2 regions of the Candidatus Borkfalkia ceftriaxoniphila genome follow, and region 1 is predicted to be linked to the other one. Evidence: riboswitches for the same ligand, from Rfam matches in the RefSeq annotation. Region 1 holds a riboswitch; the other holds the start of a gene.
The links. A riboswitch is a leader RNA that binds a small molecule or an ion and turns the genes downstream of it on or off. The one in region 1 is predicted to bind ZMP and ZTP.
Positions count from the first base shown of each region.

Region 1 (7,583 bases):
ACGACCAGATCGACCAGCCACCATGCCTTCTGCAAAAAACCTTTGCGGTATCCGAGGAAAAAGACCAGAACCGCAAGCAAACATAAAATTACGTCAATAATGATACTCATGTACACCCTCGCAAACGACAAAACGCCGTTTATTTATAGAACAAAAGAAAGAATCCCCTCAATACGTTCGCCGCGGCGCCGCCGAGGAAAAACAAAGTCATCGCCGAAAAGCCGCTTACCCAGCAGAAAACCGCAAACAAAAGTACAGCCGCGAGCGCGGACGTCCATGCAAAAAACGCGTGCCACGCCTTGAAACGGATGCGTCCGCCCAGACTGAACAGTATGGGCAAACTTAATACCAACAGCGCCGCATATACGACGACGCCGTATTTTACGACATAAAAGCAAAAATTCAGACACAGTTTCGCGATCATCGCGCTGCCCGCAAATTCGTGGGCGCGGATGATATTCAGATACGCTTCAAACGGCTCGCCGCCCTTGATCCCGAACACGTGGTTTATCGCTTCGAAACCCGTAAAACCTTCGAACGCTTCGAACTTGATCCAATTCAAAAAGAAAGACGCGATGCTCGCCGCCAGAAAAAGGGTCGTAAACACCGCCAGAACGATGCGCCTCTTGCTGCGCGCGGAATCCGCTTTGTCTTTACCCGCGTTCGCATACGCGGGCGCAGCGGGATCTTTCGCTTCGGGGATCTGCGAATAGACGCCTTCGGCGGGAACGGGCGCAGGGTAACCGTATGTATTTGCGAAATACACGGGCTGCGCGGGCGCGGGTATAGGTTGATACGAAACGGGATTTTGCTGCATTTGCACGCCGCGCTGCATACTCAGGCGGCCCAACTCGCCCTGCATGGCGGTCAGTTGCCCTTTCAGGTTGGCGACTTCCAGTTTCAGATCTTCCGGCTCTGCCGCGCTTTGCGGCGCGGGATAGGAGATCCTTGCGGGATAAGCGGCGGGACTCGGCGTCTCGCGCACGGCATATGCAGCCGCCAGCACGGGATCCGCGGACGCGGCGGCGGAAACCGAAGGCTGCGCGGGCGCGCTTATGCCCGTCTGCTGCGGCTTGGGCGCCGTAAGTTCCTCTTTAAAACTATTCAGATTTAAACTCATTTCCCGCAGCACGCTGTCCATTTCATCCTCGAACAGGTATCCGCAGAAAGGACACCGTATCTTCCCTTCCTCGGATTCGCGGCCGCAATTCTTACAGATTTTCACGATGACCACCCTTAAATATTTTTTTACTGTATTCTTATTATAACTGCTAACCGCTCAAATGTCAATCGCATTTTTCAATTCGCGCGGCCTACTTCTTGTTAAAATTATCCTTCAGAGAAACGATCTCCGAGAGTACCGCCGCTCCGTTTTCTTCGCTCTTTTTATAGTATCCCGTACGCATCAACTGGAAAGGCGTTCCCTCCTTTGCCTCCGCGAGATAGGGCTCCGCTTTGGCGGTAAAAATCTTTTCGCTCTCCGCGTTGAAACGCTCGTTGAAATCCTGTCCCGCATAGTCCGCATCGCGCAAAAGGCTCTGATACTGTTTCACGGTCACGTCCGCCGCCGTTTCCGCATCCACCCAATGAATGACGCCCTTTACCTTGATGCCGCTCGTATCGCTGCCGCTGCGGCTTTCGGGGATATACGTGCACAAAACTTCCTTCGCGTTGCCGTTTTCGTCCAACAAAACGTCGTCGCAGCGCACGATATAGGCGTTTTTCAGGCGCACGTAGCCCTCTTTTTTCAGGCGGAAATATTTGGGCGGCGGGTCGAGCGAAAAGTCCGAACTTTCGATATAGAGATTTTTGGAAAATTTTACTTTGCGGACGCCCGCGCCCTCTTTGGTCTGATTGATCTCGAAATCCACTTCTTCCGATCCCTCGTAATTGGTGATCGTGAGTTTCAAAGGCGAAAACACCGCCATGGCGCGCTCGGCGTTGGCGTTGAGATATTCGCGCACGCACGCCTCGAAATAGGAATATTCGCACTCGGAATTGGCTTTCGCGACGCCCACGCGCGAGCAGAAATCGCGGATCGCCTCGGCGGGGATACCGCGGTTGCGAAGGCCCGTGATGGTAGGCATACGCGCGTCGTCCCAGCCGTGCACGAGGTTTTCCTCCACCAGTTTTTTCAGATAGCGCTTGCTCATCACGGTATTGGTGACGTTCAGCCGCGCAAATTCGATCTGGCGGGGCTTGGGGGAGAATCCGAGGGAAACGCCCACCCAGTCGTACAGCGGGCGGTGGTCTTCGAATTCGAGGGTACAGAGAGAATGCGTGACGCCCTGCAGATAGTCGCAGATGGGGTGCGCGAAGTCGTACATGGGATAGACGCACCACGCATCGCCCGTGCGGTGATGCGTCGCGTGCAGGATGCGGTAGATGACGGGATCGCGCATATTCAGATTGGGCGAACTCATGTCGATCTTGGCTCGCAGGCATTTTTCGCCGTCGGCGTATTTTCCCTCTCTCATTTCCGTAAAGAGGCGCAAATTTTCCTCCGCGGAACGGTTTCGGTACGGGCTCTCTTTGCCCGGTTCGGTCAACGTGCCGCGCAGATTTTTGATCTCTTCCGCGGAAAGGTCGCAGACGAACGCTTTGCCTTCTTTGATCAGGCGCGCCGCGCAATCGTAGATGACGTCGAAGAAGTCGGAAGCGTAGCACTCTTTCGCCCATTCGTAGCCCATCCAGCGGATATCGCCGCGGATGGCGTCCACAAATTCCGTCTTTTCTTTGGACGGGTTGGTGTCGTCGAAAAAGAGGTTGCATTTGCCGCCGTATTTTTGGGCGATCCCGAAATTGACGAACATGCTCTTGGCGTGCCCGATATGCAGATAGCCGTTGGGTTCGGGGGGAAAGCGCGTCTGGATCGCGGTGACTTTTCCCGCGTCTATATCCTCGTTGATAATCTGTTCGATAAAATTCGTCGCTTCGATCATAAGTTCTTCTCCGTATTTATTGCCGTAAATTTTAGAATTACACCTCTATTTTACTCTAAAAACCCGATAATTGCAAAAGTTTTTGCGGAGAATTTACGCTCTTCTTAAAAAAATATGCGGGGAATGCAAAAAGCGTTCCCCGCATAGCCGATTTTTACGACAAGCCGCTGATCTTGCCCGCCTCGTCGATGTCGATGCGTTCCGCGGCGGGATGTTTGCCGAGCCCGGGCATCAGCATGATATTGCCCGCGACCGCCACGATGAATTCCGCGCCGCCCTTTAATATTACGTCGCGCACGTGTACGGTAAAACCCTGCGGGCGTGCCAAAAGTTTTGCGTTATCGGAAAGAGAATACTGCGTCTTTGCGATGATGACGGGCAGTTCTTTATAGCCGCGCTTTTCGATATCCTCTATCTTACGGAGGGCAAGTTCGGAAAATTCCGCGCCGTCGCCGCCGTAGACGTTCTTTACGATATCGTCGATCTTTTTCACGACGCCGTCGCGAAGGTCGTACGAATAGGCGAGGCGGCTGGGCTGGTTCGCCGCCTTGACGACTGCCGCGGCAAGTTCTTTGCCGCCTTCGCCGCCCTGTAAAAACACGTCGGTAAATACCGCCTGCGCGCCCGCGTATTCGGTCATGCGCATGACAAGGTCGATCTCCGCCTGCGTATCGCTCGCAAAGCGGTTCATCGCGACCACGACGGGCTTTTTATAGACGTTCTTGATATTTTCGATATGCTTGACGAGGTTGGGCATGCCCGCTTCCAGCGCTTCGAGATTTTCCTCGGAAAGCGTCGTTTTGTCCGCGCCGCCGTGCAGTTTGAGCGCCTTGACGGTGGCGACCACTACCACGCAGTCGGGCTCGATGCCCGCGATGCGGCACTTGGTATCGAGAAATTTTTCCGCGCCGAGATCCGCGCCGAATCCCGCCTCGGTGACGACGTAGTCGGCAAGACTCATCGCCGCGTAGGTCGCCTGAATGCTGTTGCAGCCGTGCGCGATGTTTGCGAACGGTCCGCCGTGCACGATGGCGGGCGTGCCTTCGAGCGTCTGCACGAGGTTGGGTTTGATCGCGTCCTTCAAGAGCGTGCACATGGCGCCCTCCGCTTTTAAATCGCGCGCGTACACATATTCGCCCCTGCGGTTTTCGCCGACGATGATATTGCCCAGACGGCGTTTCAGATCGGAAAGCGAAGTCGCGAGGCATAAGATCGCCATCACCTCGCACGCCGCGGTGATCTCGAAGTGTTCTTCCCGCTCGACGCCCTCGCCGCCGCGCCCCACCGTCACGTTGCGCAAGGCGCGGTCGTTCATGTCCAGACAGCGGCGGAAATAAATTTTTTCGGGGTCGATATCCAGTTCGTTGCCGCGGAAGATATGATTGTCCAATACCGCGCACAAAAGATTGTTCGCCGCCGTGATGGCGTGCAGATCACCCGTAAAGTGCAGGTTGATATCCTCCATGGGCACGATCTGCGCGTAGCCGCCGCCCGCCGCGCCGCCCTTAATGCCGAACACGGGTCCGAGCGAAGGTTCCCTGAGCGCCAGGCAGACTTTTTTGCCGAGTTTGCGCATACCGTCGGCAAGGCCGATGGAAACGGTGGTCTTTCCCTCGCCCGAGGCGGTGGGATTGATGGCGGTCACCAAAACGAGTTTGGCTTTGCGCGCGGAAAAGTCGCCGCCGATCTTTGCCTTAAAGCGGCCGTATGATTCTAAATTTTGCGGCGCTATGCCCAGTTCCGCCGCCACGTCCGCGATGTCGCGCAAGGCACAGTTCTCCGCGATCTCGATATCGCTCAACATATCAAAAACCTCCGAAAATAGTCTTTTTTATCTTTTGCCGGTCTTTATAAACGCAATGACCGCTTCCGCGTCACCGAACCCGTCGTAATCGCCGATAATGCCGTCACGATGGTAGACGATGCCGTTTTGTTCGTTCCTTTCCAGACAATTTAAAAGTTCTTCTTCCCCGTATCTCTTTAAAAACAGCGTGAAAGCGTAGGGTTTCGCCTTTTCAAACATTCCCTTTTTGCAAAGCGTTTCGCAGTCGGCGCAGCGCGCGATATTTTTTTCGATGCTGCAACGGCGGTTTTCGCACCAGGACTTTTCGGGCGCGTCCCCTTCGCCGCAGCCGCCGCACACGTCGTTTTGCGCGCATAGGCAGCAGGCGAGCCCGCAGCGCGCGAGTCCCATTTCACGTTTCATAATTCCCTCCGTAAAATAAAAAAAGCCCGAGCAAAACATTCGTTTTTTGCCCAGACGGTCGACACGAAACGCAATTTCGGCTTCCCCATAGAGATCTATGTAATCCGTCAGTCGCCGAACGCTCTTTCAATTTTTTTTATTGTACCATACTTTTCCCGACAATGCAAGAGTTTGCAAAAAATTTACGGCGCTTTTTCGCAATCGTGCGGCAGGCGCAGCCGCTCGCGCGGGCACGCATATTTTCCTCCCTCCCTTTCAAAGCCGAACCGCGCAAGATCTACGCCCCATTCGTCCCTGGCAAAGAGCACGGGAATACGCCCGTCCATACATTTGTTGACGAGCGCGCGCAGCATCATTTCGGGATAAGGGACTCCCTTTTCGCAGAAAAATTCTCCCTGCGCGGTGACGCCGCCGAAAAACACGTTTTCCCCGTCTTTGAGTTCGCAGGAAACGGGGTAGCCCTCTTTCAGAAAAAAACGAACGGATATCATACCCTCATTATACCATAAATCTGACGGTAACGCAAAAAACAGTAGGCTTTTTTTGGAAATTATGATATACTAAACGAAAAATCCGCATTCGGAGGCAACATGGATCAAGCGATATTACAGGCGCTGGAAGGCATACGCAACCAGTTTCTGGACATTGTGTTCGCGGCGTGGACGATGCTGGGCGAAGAAATTTTCATCACCGCCATCATCGCCGTCGTATTTTTCTGCATCAATAAGAGCCTTGGCGAAAAAATGCTCGTGACCATTCTTTCGGCAAGCGCTTTCTGCACGGGGCTGAAAAGCGCCATCCGCCGCACCCGTCCCTATGCCGCGGGCGTGGTGGATAAGGTGGACGTGGATACGCCCTTCGTTTCCACAAACGATCTGGATATCGATATGTCCTGCCCGAGCGGGCATTCGTGCGCGAGCGCGTCCTTTTTCGGTAACCTCGCGCTCACGTTCCGCCGCCCGGGCGTCATCGTATTTTCCATAATCGCGGTGCTGGGCGTCATGTTTTCGCGGCTATATTTAGGAGTGCACTATCCCACCGACGTGCTGTCGGGCTTTGCCATCGGCGTGCTGTTCGCGATCATCTGGCAGACGGTCTATGCGGGCTTCTACAAAAAAAGGCTGTGGGTGTTTTTCGCTTTCGCCCTTCTTACGCTGCCCTTTCTCTTTATCGCCCGCACGATGACGGAATCCATGTTCAAGATCTCCGCCATCACCCTCGCCGCAGCGATCGGGCTTTTGATCGAAGAGAAATTTTTCTGCTTTGCGGACGCAAACAAATGGTGGAAACGCATTCTGCGGCTGGCGATCGCGATCATCGCGGCGGCGGTCCCCTTTCTTTTGCTGTACCGCTTTCTGCCCGACGGCAACTGGTCGACTTTCGCGCAGTATTTCGCGGCGATCTTTTTCGCGCTGACGGTCACGCCGCTTCTCATCGTGAAACTTCGCCTGTAAACGACTTTTTACTTGACTTTATACGTATAAAAAAGTAAAATTATTATAAAAACGAAAAGAGAACGAGGAATCTATCATGTCTGATAAAACAGCGGCGACAATGGATAAGATCGTAAATCTCTGCAAGGCGCGGGGCATCATTTTCCCGGGCAGCGAAATTTACGGCGGAATGGGAAACACCTGGGATTACGGTCCCGTAGGCGTGGAGATCAAGAATAACGTCAAGCGCGCCTGGTGGAAAAAATTCGTGCAGGAAAGCGACAATTCTTTCGGCGTGGACGCGGCGATCCTGATGAATTCGCGCGTATGGGAGGCGAGCGGGCACACCTCGTCCTTCACCGACCCCAAAATGGACTGCAAGGAATGCAAGGCGCGTTTCCGCGCGGATAACCTCATCGAAAACCATTCTAAGGGAAAAGTCAATCCCGACGTTTTATCCAACGAGGAGATGGAGGCGTACATTGCCGAGCACAAGGTGGCTTGCCCCAACTGCGGCAAGCACAACTGGACGCCCATACGCACCTTTAATCTGATGTTCGAGACCTCGCGCGGCGTGACCGACGAGAGCCAGAATAAAATCTATCTGCGCCCCGAGACCGCGCAGGGCGAATTCGTCAACTTTCTGAACGTGCAGCGCACCACGCGCGCCAAGGTGCCCTTCGGCATCGCGCAGATCGGCAAAGCGTTCCGCAACGAGATCACGCCCGGAAATTTCATTTTCCGCACCATCGAGTTCGAACAGATGGAACACCAGTGGTTCTGCAAAGAGGGCACGGACACCGAATTTTACGAGGAATACAAGAAAAAGGCACTGGAATTTTTGCTCTGCCTCGGTTTCGAAAGAGAGCACCTCCGCTACAAAGACCACGACAAACTGGCGCACTACGCGAAATCGGCGTGCGATATCCAATACCTTTTCCCCATCGGCTGGCAGGAACTCAACGGCATTCATAACCGCACGAATTACGATCTTTCCCGCCA
Region 1 is NZ_SDOZ01000002.1:387,534-395,116, forward strand. Features, by position in the region: gene ESZ91_RS01880 (CvpA family protein) at 1-110, opposite strand, end outside; gene ESZ91_RS01885 (hypothetical protein) at 140-1,225, opposite strand; gene ESZ91_RS01890 (glutamine--tRNA ligase/YqeY domain fusion protein) at 1,314-2,942, opposite strand; gene ESZ91_RS01895 (formate--tetrahydrofolate ligase) at 3,097-4,746, opposite strand; gene ESZ91_RS01900 (DUF3795 domain-containing protein) at 4,774-5,148, opposite strand; ZMP/ZTP riboswitch at 5,190-5,273, opposite strand; gene ESZ91_RS01905 (hypothetical protein) at 5,331-5,639, opposite strand; gene ESZ91_RS01910 (phosphatase PAP2 family protein) at 5,739-6,602, shown strand; gene ESZ91_RS01915 (glycine--tRNA ligase) at 6,679-7,583, shown strand, end outside.

Region 2 (7,583 bases), on a different contig from region 1:
CGAAGTATTCGAATGGGTACAGGAAAATTACGGCGCCGAAGGCGCGGACACGGTCCCCTACGATCTGAGTTACTTTTTCGGAGAAAATAAAAGTATTTCTGTAAAAGCAGAGGACCTGGACCGCCAGATCTCCGCGCAGTACCCTACCGTTGAGGTGATCGAGCGCTGCGCCGTCATGCAATACTTCGACGACGAGACTAACGCCGCCGTCAACGAAATGTGGGAAGAAGTCAAGGGCGTGCCCATCCCCTTGTGGGCGTATATCGTGATCATCGCGATCGCGGCGATCGCCGCGGGCATCGCGCTCTCCTATCTCTATAAAGGCAAATCTTCAGGGCACAAGCCCAAGAAAGGCTACCGTATTCTCAAAGAAGGCTGACGATCGCGCCGGCCGCACAAAAACGGGGGTATAACATGAAAAAACTGGTAATCATAGGCAAGGGCCCCGCGGGCATTTCCGCGGCGCTATACGCCGTCAGAGGCGGCCTGGACGTGACGATCGTTGCCAAGGACGGAGGCGCGCTGCAAAAGGCGGATAAGATAGACAATTATTACGGATTCGACGGCGGTATCTCCGCGCGAAAACTGTTGGAGGACGGCGAAAACCAGGCGCGGACGCTGGGCGTTCAGTTCGTGACCGACGAAGTGGTCGGCGTCGAGTTCGCGGAAAGCGGATTTGCCGTCAAGACGCTTTCGAAAGATCTGGAAGCGAACGCCGTCGTACTCGCCTGCGGCACTTCGCGCAACGTGCCGCCCATCGAAAACATTGAAAAATTCGAGGGCCGCGGCGTGAGTTACTGCGCAATCTGCGACGGGTTTTTCTTCCGCAAAAAAAAGGTGGGCGTCATCGGCAACGCGGGATACGCCAAGAGCGAATACGGCGTTCTGAAAAATATCATCGACGACGTGACCATTCTCACCGACGGCGAACAGCCCTCGTTCGACTCCCTCCCCTTTACCGATAAAAAGATCAAATCGTTCGAAGGGGGCGAAAAACTCGAAGAAGTCGTGTTCGAAGACGGCACGCGCGAAAAGTACGACGGCGTGTTTGTCGCGTGCGGCTCGGCGGGCGCTTTCGAACTTGCCAAGAAACTGGGCCTGGAGATCGACGGCAACAAGATCGTGACCGACGACAAGCGCGCCACCAACATCCCCGGCGTATACGCGGCGGGCGACTGCGTGAAAGGCTTACAGCAGATCGCCAAAGCGGTATACGACGGAATGCTTGCAGGCACGCAGGCGATCCAATATCTGAAAAAGAATTAAACATTACAAAACGGCGGCAGTGAAAACACTGTCGCCGTTTTATCAAAATCAAATCGCGCCCCATATTTACGCGTTTGTTTTCTCAATTTGATTGATCTCAGTATAACACGTTTTAGAGTTTATGTCAAGTATTTAACGGTATAAACAAATAACGACCAATCGCGAATTATGTCACACATAGTACTGTTTAAATGCCTGAAATGTACTTTTCCGCATACAAAATATCCTCTTCTTCCGCCTCATTCACATCGAAATAAGGAAATTGCATTTTTATTTTTTCATACTTTTCCAGACACAATTTCCGAAAAGGCAGAAAGCGAATCCCCTCGCTGACGCGATGGGAACGGTATAATTTTTGAAGAGCAAAGAGCGCGGCTTCGGAATCGTTTTTCGAAGGGACTAAAACATTAGTCAACTCTACCCTCGCCCCCAACGCATCGCAGACGGAAAGAAAAGCGTCATAAGCGGAAAGGTCTGCATTCTCCTGATTTTTGACGTCGCAGATGATATATTCCGCAGCCGCGATCAATTCCGCATCGGCGATCTGACCGTTGGTTTCGATACATACGGGAACGCCGTGTTCCGCGAGCGCCCGTATGACGGCAATCGCAAAATCTTTTTGCAGGAAAGGCTCTCCCCCCGATAAAGTAACGCCGCCCCGTTTCAGATACGGTTTATAGCGGAGTATCTTCTGCACGAGCGCTGACACGCCCGTGCGCGTTCCCTGCCCGAAAAGCGTTTCGGGATTATGGCAGAACGGACAGCGAAGATTACAGCCGGAAAAGAATACGACCACGCGAAGTCCCTTGCCGTCCACGCCCGAGCCGCTGTAAATTGAATCGATATAACCGAATTCCCCGCCCGAGTTTTGCTCGGACGGGGCGTTTTTATACTCTTTCATGATACGTACGTTTTAAAACTTCCAACTGGTGCGCTTTGGACAGTTTGTGGAAATTGACCGCATACCCCGAAACGCGGATGGTGACGTTGGGATACAGTTCGGGATGCTCCATGGCAGCCACAAGTTTCGCGCGGTCGAACACATTTACGTTGAGATGGTGCGCCCCCTGCCCGAAATATCCGTCCAGCAGATCACACAAATTCTCCGCGCGCTCCTCGCGGTTTTTGCCGAGCGCGGAAGGCACGATGGAAAAAGTATTGGAAATACCGTCGCGGCACGTTTCGTAAGGCAGTTTCGCGACCGAATTCAAAGACGCCAGCGCGCCGCTCAGATCGCGGTTATGCATGGGATTCGCACCGGGCGCGAAAGGTTCGTCGGCCGCTCTTCCGTCGGGCGTCGCCCCCGTCTTTTTGCCGTAGACCACGTTGGAAGTGATAGTCAACACGGAAAGCGTGTGCAGAGCATTGCGGTAAGCGGGCGTCTTTTTGAGTTGCGAGGAAAAACTTTTCAGAATTTCCACCGCAATATCGTCCACCGCATCGTCGTCATTGCCGTATTTGGGGAATTCACCCTCGATCTTAAAGTCGTAGATCAATCCCTCGTCGTTGTACACAGGCGTCACTTTCGCGTATTTGATGGCGGAAAGCGAATCCGTGATGACCGAAAGTCCCGCCACGCCGCAGGCAAGAAAACGCTCCACTTCGGTATCGTGCAGCGCCATCTGAATTTTTTCATAGGCGTACTTGTCGTGCATATAGTGAATGACGTTCAGAATATTTACGTACAGATCGCACATCCAACTCTCGTATGTACGGAATGCTTTCCACACTTTTTCATAATCGAGCGGGCCCTCGAATCGTTCGCCCGCGGGCGCGATCTGTTTGCCCGTCTTCTCGTCGCGGCCGCCGTTGAGCGTCAAAAGCAAAAGTTTAGCGAGGTTGACGCGCGCGCCGAAAAACTGCATCTGTTTCCCGATCTTCATAGCGGATACGCAGCAGGCGATGCCGTAATCGTCGCCGTAGAGCGGGCGCATCACGTCGTCGTTTTCATACTGAATGGAATCGGTGTCGATGGAAACTTTGGCGCAGAAATTTTTAAAAGGCTGCGGCAGGTTTTCCGACCAGAGCACCGTGAGATTGGGTTCGGGCGCGGCGCCCAGCGTATACAGCGTGTTGAGGATCCTGAAAGAAGTTTTCGTGACGAGCGTCCTGCCGTCTTCCCCCATGCCGCCCACGCTCTCCGTCGTCCAGGTGGGATCGCCGCCGAACAGATCGTTGTATTCGGGCGTACGCAGTTGCCGCGTAATGCGCAGTTTGATGACGAAATCGTCGATGATCTCCTGCGCCCCCTCTTCGTCCAGAATCCCCGCGGCGATGTCGCGCTCGATATAAATATCGAAGAAAGTGCTCACGCGCCCCAGGCTCATCGCCGCGCCGTTCTGCTCCTTGATGGCGGCGAGATAGCCGAAATACGTCCATTGGATCGCCTCTTTCGCATTTTGCGCGGGACGGGAAATATCGAAGCCGTACAGACTTGCCATTTTTTTCAACTGACCGAGAAATTCGATTTGTTTGTAAAGTTCCTCCAAAGCGCGGATATTGTTCTCATCCATCAACTTTTTGCCGTACAGTTTCCGGTCTTTTTCCTTTTCCTCGATGAGTTTATCCACACCGTAGAGAGCGACGCGCCTGTAATCCCCGATAATGCGCCCGCGGCCGTACGCATCGGGAAGTCCCGTGATTAGCCCCGCGTGGCGGGCGGCGCGCATTTCGTCGGTATAGACGTGAAAGACGCCGTCGTTATGCGTGGTCTTGTATTTGAATTCCGTTTCGATGAGGTCGGACAATTTGTAGCCGTACGCTTCACACGCCTGCCGCGCCATGCGGATCCCGCCGAAGGGATTGACTCCGCGCTTTAAGGGTTCGTCCGTCTGCAAACCGACGATCAGTTCGTTTTCGCGGTCGATATAGCCCGCGGGATAGGATAAAAGCGAAGATACCCTTTCGGTATCTACGTCGAGCACGCCGCCTTTCTCGCTTTCCGCTTTCAAAAGCGCGTTGACTTTTTCCATCATTTGATTCGTGCGCGCGGTGGGTTTTGCCAAAAACGCCGCGTCGCCCGTATAAGGCGTATAATTCGTCTGAATAAAATCCCTTACATTGATCTCCTCTTCGTACTTTCCGTGTTGAAACTCTTTTTGCATGGCACGCTCCTTCTTTGGGATGAATTTTGGGATAAAAAAACCCGCGCAGATCTATCGATACTGCCCAGGTGGTCGACAAAAATTTTTTCCGCTCCCACGCAGTGACCTGCTAAACCCACCAGTTGCGGAAAAATTCGTTTTATACACTACATCTTGTGTGCGCATTTATTTTTTTATCTATATAAAGTATAATACAAAGCCCCTTCTTTGTCAAGGAAATCACCGAAGTTTTTTCGGGAATTTTCCTTATAAAAAGAGCCCCGAAAAATCGAGGCGCTCAGGTTTTAAAGCAGTTTTTTACGTTGTTCGTCAAACGGCAACGGGCTTAAATATTTGGGCGCTATATCGAACGCGGTGACGGCGCCCGAAATCCCTTCGCGGTTCATGCGCGCGACCGCCCGCGCATAGGCGACCAACACACCCGACGTAAACTCGGGATTGCTCTCCAGTTTCAGAGAAAGTTCCAAAAGAAAATCGTTGTCGTTCGCGGATTTACAGGAACGGAGTACAAACCCGCCATGAGGCATACCTCCGTGCTTTTCGTTCAACTCGGCCTGAGAAACAAAATGCACTTCCGTATCGTAATCGGCAAAATAGTTGGGCATGGTCTTGATCTCTTGCTCGATACGTGCAAGATCCGCGCCATCTTCGGCGACCACGTAGCATACGCGCGTATGCATCTGCCGCGGCGTAAAGACGGGATTTTCGCAGCCGCGCACTTTTGCGAGCGCGCTTTCCACGGGCACGGTGTACTGTTTGGCGTCTTTCACGCCCTCGATGCGGCGGATCGCGTCGCTGTGTCCCTGGCTGACCCCCTTGCCCCAAAAGGTATAGGTGTTGCCATCGGGCGCGACCGAACCGAAATAAATGCGGGCGAGCGAAAACAAGCCCGGATCCCAGCCGATACTCATGGCGCCCAGTTTGCCCGAACGTTTTCCCGCCTCGTCGAGCGCCTCGAAATACTGCGGCACTTTGGCGTGCGTGTCGAAACTGTCCACCGTATTGAAATCGCGGATGGTTTCCACAGACTGTACGGGCAGATCGGTAGCGCTGCCGCCGCACAGGATCATGACGTCGATCTTACCGACGTAATTTTGTATATTTTCAACGGCATCCACTGCAACGGGAAGGACGGTACGCACGCTCTTCGGATCGCGGCGGGTGAATACCGCCACCGCTTCCATATCTTCGCTTTGGGAAAGCGCGTACTGCACACCCTTGCCCAGATTACCGTACCCGACGATGCCCACTTTGATTTTTTCCATAAAACAACTCCTTTTGATCGGTTTATTTCCTGCATCAATATACCACCGAAAGGCAAATTTTGTCAAGCAACGGCGTCCTTCGCGTGTTTCGATTTACTTATATCCGACTTTCGTTTCAATTATATCCGTTCGCGCGCGAGCACGTTCCCGTCGAAATCTTTGAGCGAAAGTTCGCCCTTTTCCAAAATCAGATACGAGCGCGGCGTATCGTTTTTGGGAAGAGATACGGAGCCCGCGTTCGCGACCAGCACGCCGCCCTTGCGGCGGATAAATCCCGTATGGATATGGCCGAACACAAACGCATCGCCGCAGTTTTTCGGAAGCCGATCGAAATCGAATTTGTCGCCGTGCTGCAAAAATATCTTTTTGCCGTCGGCATAGATCTGCGCTTCGGGCACAAACTCGAAATCGGAGATGAGCGTATCCACGTCGCTGTCGCAATTTCCTTTGACGACCGTCAGGCGGTCGGCGAGCGGATTCAAAAGAGCAGCCACGCCGAGCGGGCGGTAGCCTTCGGGCAGTGGGTTGCGCGGCCCGTGATTATAGATATCGCCCAGAAGTATCATCTGCTCTGCCCCTTCTTCGGCAAATCTTTGCAACAACTTTTGTAAATAAAATTCCGAGCCGTGAATATCCGACGCGATGAGTATTTTCATAGAAACCGCCTTTTACCGAACAGTAAATTTGTAAGCCGTGACCGAATGATAGATTTGGTCTTTATCGTAGACGGGACTGCCGAGCGCGGCATACGAAGGGCAGTTGACCGCGTTGGGAAGAAACTGCGTTTCCAGACAGAAACCCGTTCTCTTTTTATATTTTTCCGTATCGAGCATATTTCCCGAATAGAATTGCAGTCCAGGAAGATCCGTGCAGACCTCCATCGCGACGCCGCTTTCCGCACCCGCAATTTCCGCGACTTTGCGATATTCGCCGCGCCTGTTCAGCACGTAGTTGATATCGTAGCCGCCGCCGTTGGCAATGTCGCAGTCGTCGGTACAGCCGATGTCTTTCCCCACTTTTTTGGGTTTGCGGAAATCGAAAGGCGTACCCTCCACGTCGCGGAATTCGCCGTGCGGGATCAGTTCCCGATCGGCGGTCGTCACGCGGTCGGCGTCGATATACAGAGTATGCCCGAGAATATCGCCCGAGCCTTCGCCGTCCAGATTGAAATACGTGTGATTGGTAAGATTGATCAGCGTTTTCCGATCGGAAACCGCTGTATATTCGATTTTCAGTTCGCCGCCTACAAAGGAATAGCGCACTTCCATGCGGAGATTTCCGGGGTAATTCTCCTCGCCGTCCGCGCTCGTTCCCGACAGCACGAGTACGCCGCCTTCCGTTTCGGCGTCGAATATTTTCGTGTTGAATCCCTTGTGCCCGCCGTGCAGATGATTCTTTCCGTCATTGCAGTTCAACCGATATTCCCTGCCGTCGAGCGTGAATTTCCCTTTGCCGATACGGTTGCCCACGCGGCCGATGAACGCGCCGAGATAGCCGCCGTTCGCGTCGTATTCCGACGGACTGCCATAACCCAGAACGACATTGTACGTCTTGTTCTCCCGCCCCTGAACGAGCAGTTTCTGTACGATACCGCCGTAATTCAGAACGGTCGCGCTGTTTGCGCCGTCGCGCAAAACATACGCGCGCACTTCTCTCCCGTCCGCCGTTTTGCCAAACGCTTCGCTCGTGATCATAAATTCTCCCTCCTGCTGAAAAACGGAGAACAGTTCAACGTTCTCCGTTCTATTATAGCATTTCGTTTCCGCTTTGTAAACGGTAAAGCGGCATTTTTACGCCCGATTCTGCGGAATATCGGGAATGGTCGCAAAGCCCTGCGCCAAGTCTTCGTCCGTAGGAATCGTGTCGGTCATCGTCTTATCGTTGTACTGCTTATAAGCCGCAAGATCGAAGTAGCCCGTGCCCGTGAGCCCGAAGAGGATCGTCTTCT
Region 2 is NZ_SDOZ01000003.1:102,691-110,273, forward strand. Features, by position in the region: gene ESZ91_RS09120 (ABC transporter substrate-binding protein) at 1-379, shown strand, start outside; gene ESZ91_RS09125 (NAD(P)/FAD-dependent oxidoreductase) at 415-1,266, shown strand; gene ESZ91_RS09130 (radical SAM protein) at 1,454-2,167, opposite strand; gene pflB (formate C-acetyltransferase) at 2,154-4,370, opposite strand; ZMP/ZTP riboswitch at 4,426-4,506, opposite strand; gene ESZ91_RS09140 (diaminopimelate dehydrogenase) at 4,655-5,635, opposite strand; gene yfcE (phosphodiesterase) at 5,755-6,291, opposite strand; gene ESZ91_RS09150 (aldose epimerase family protein) at 6,304-7,329, opposite strand; gene ESZ91_RS09155 (TrpB-like pyridoxal phosphate-dependent enzyme) at 7,426-7,583, opposite strand, start outside.
Region 2: another riboswitch for ZMP and ZTP. It lies ahead of pflB (formate C-acetyltransferase); the one in region 1 lies ahead of ESZ91_RS01900 (DUF3795 domain-containing protein).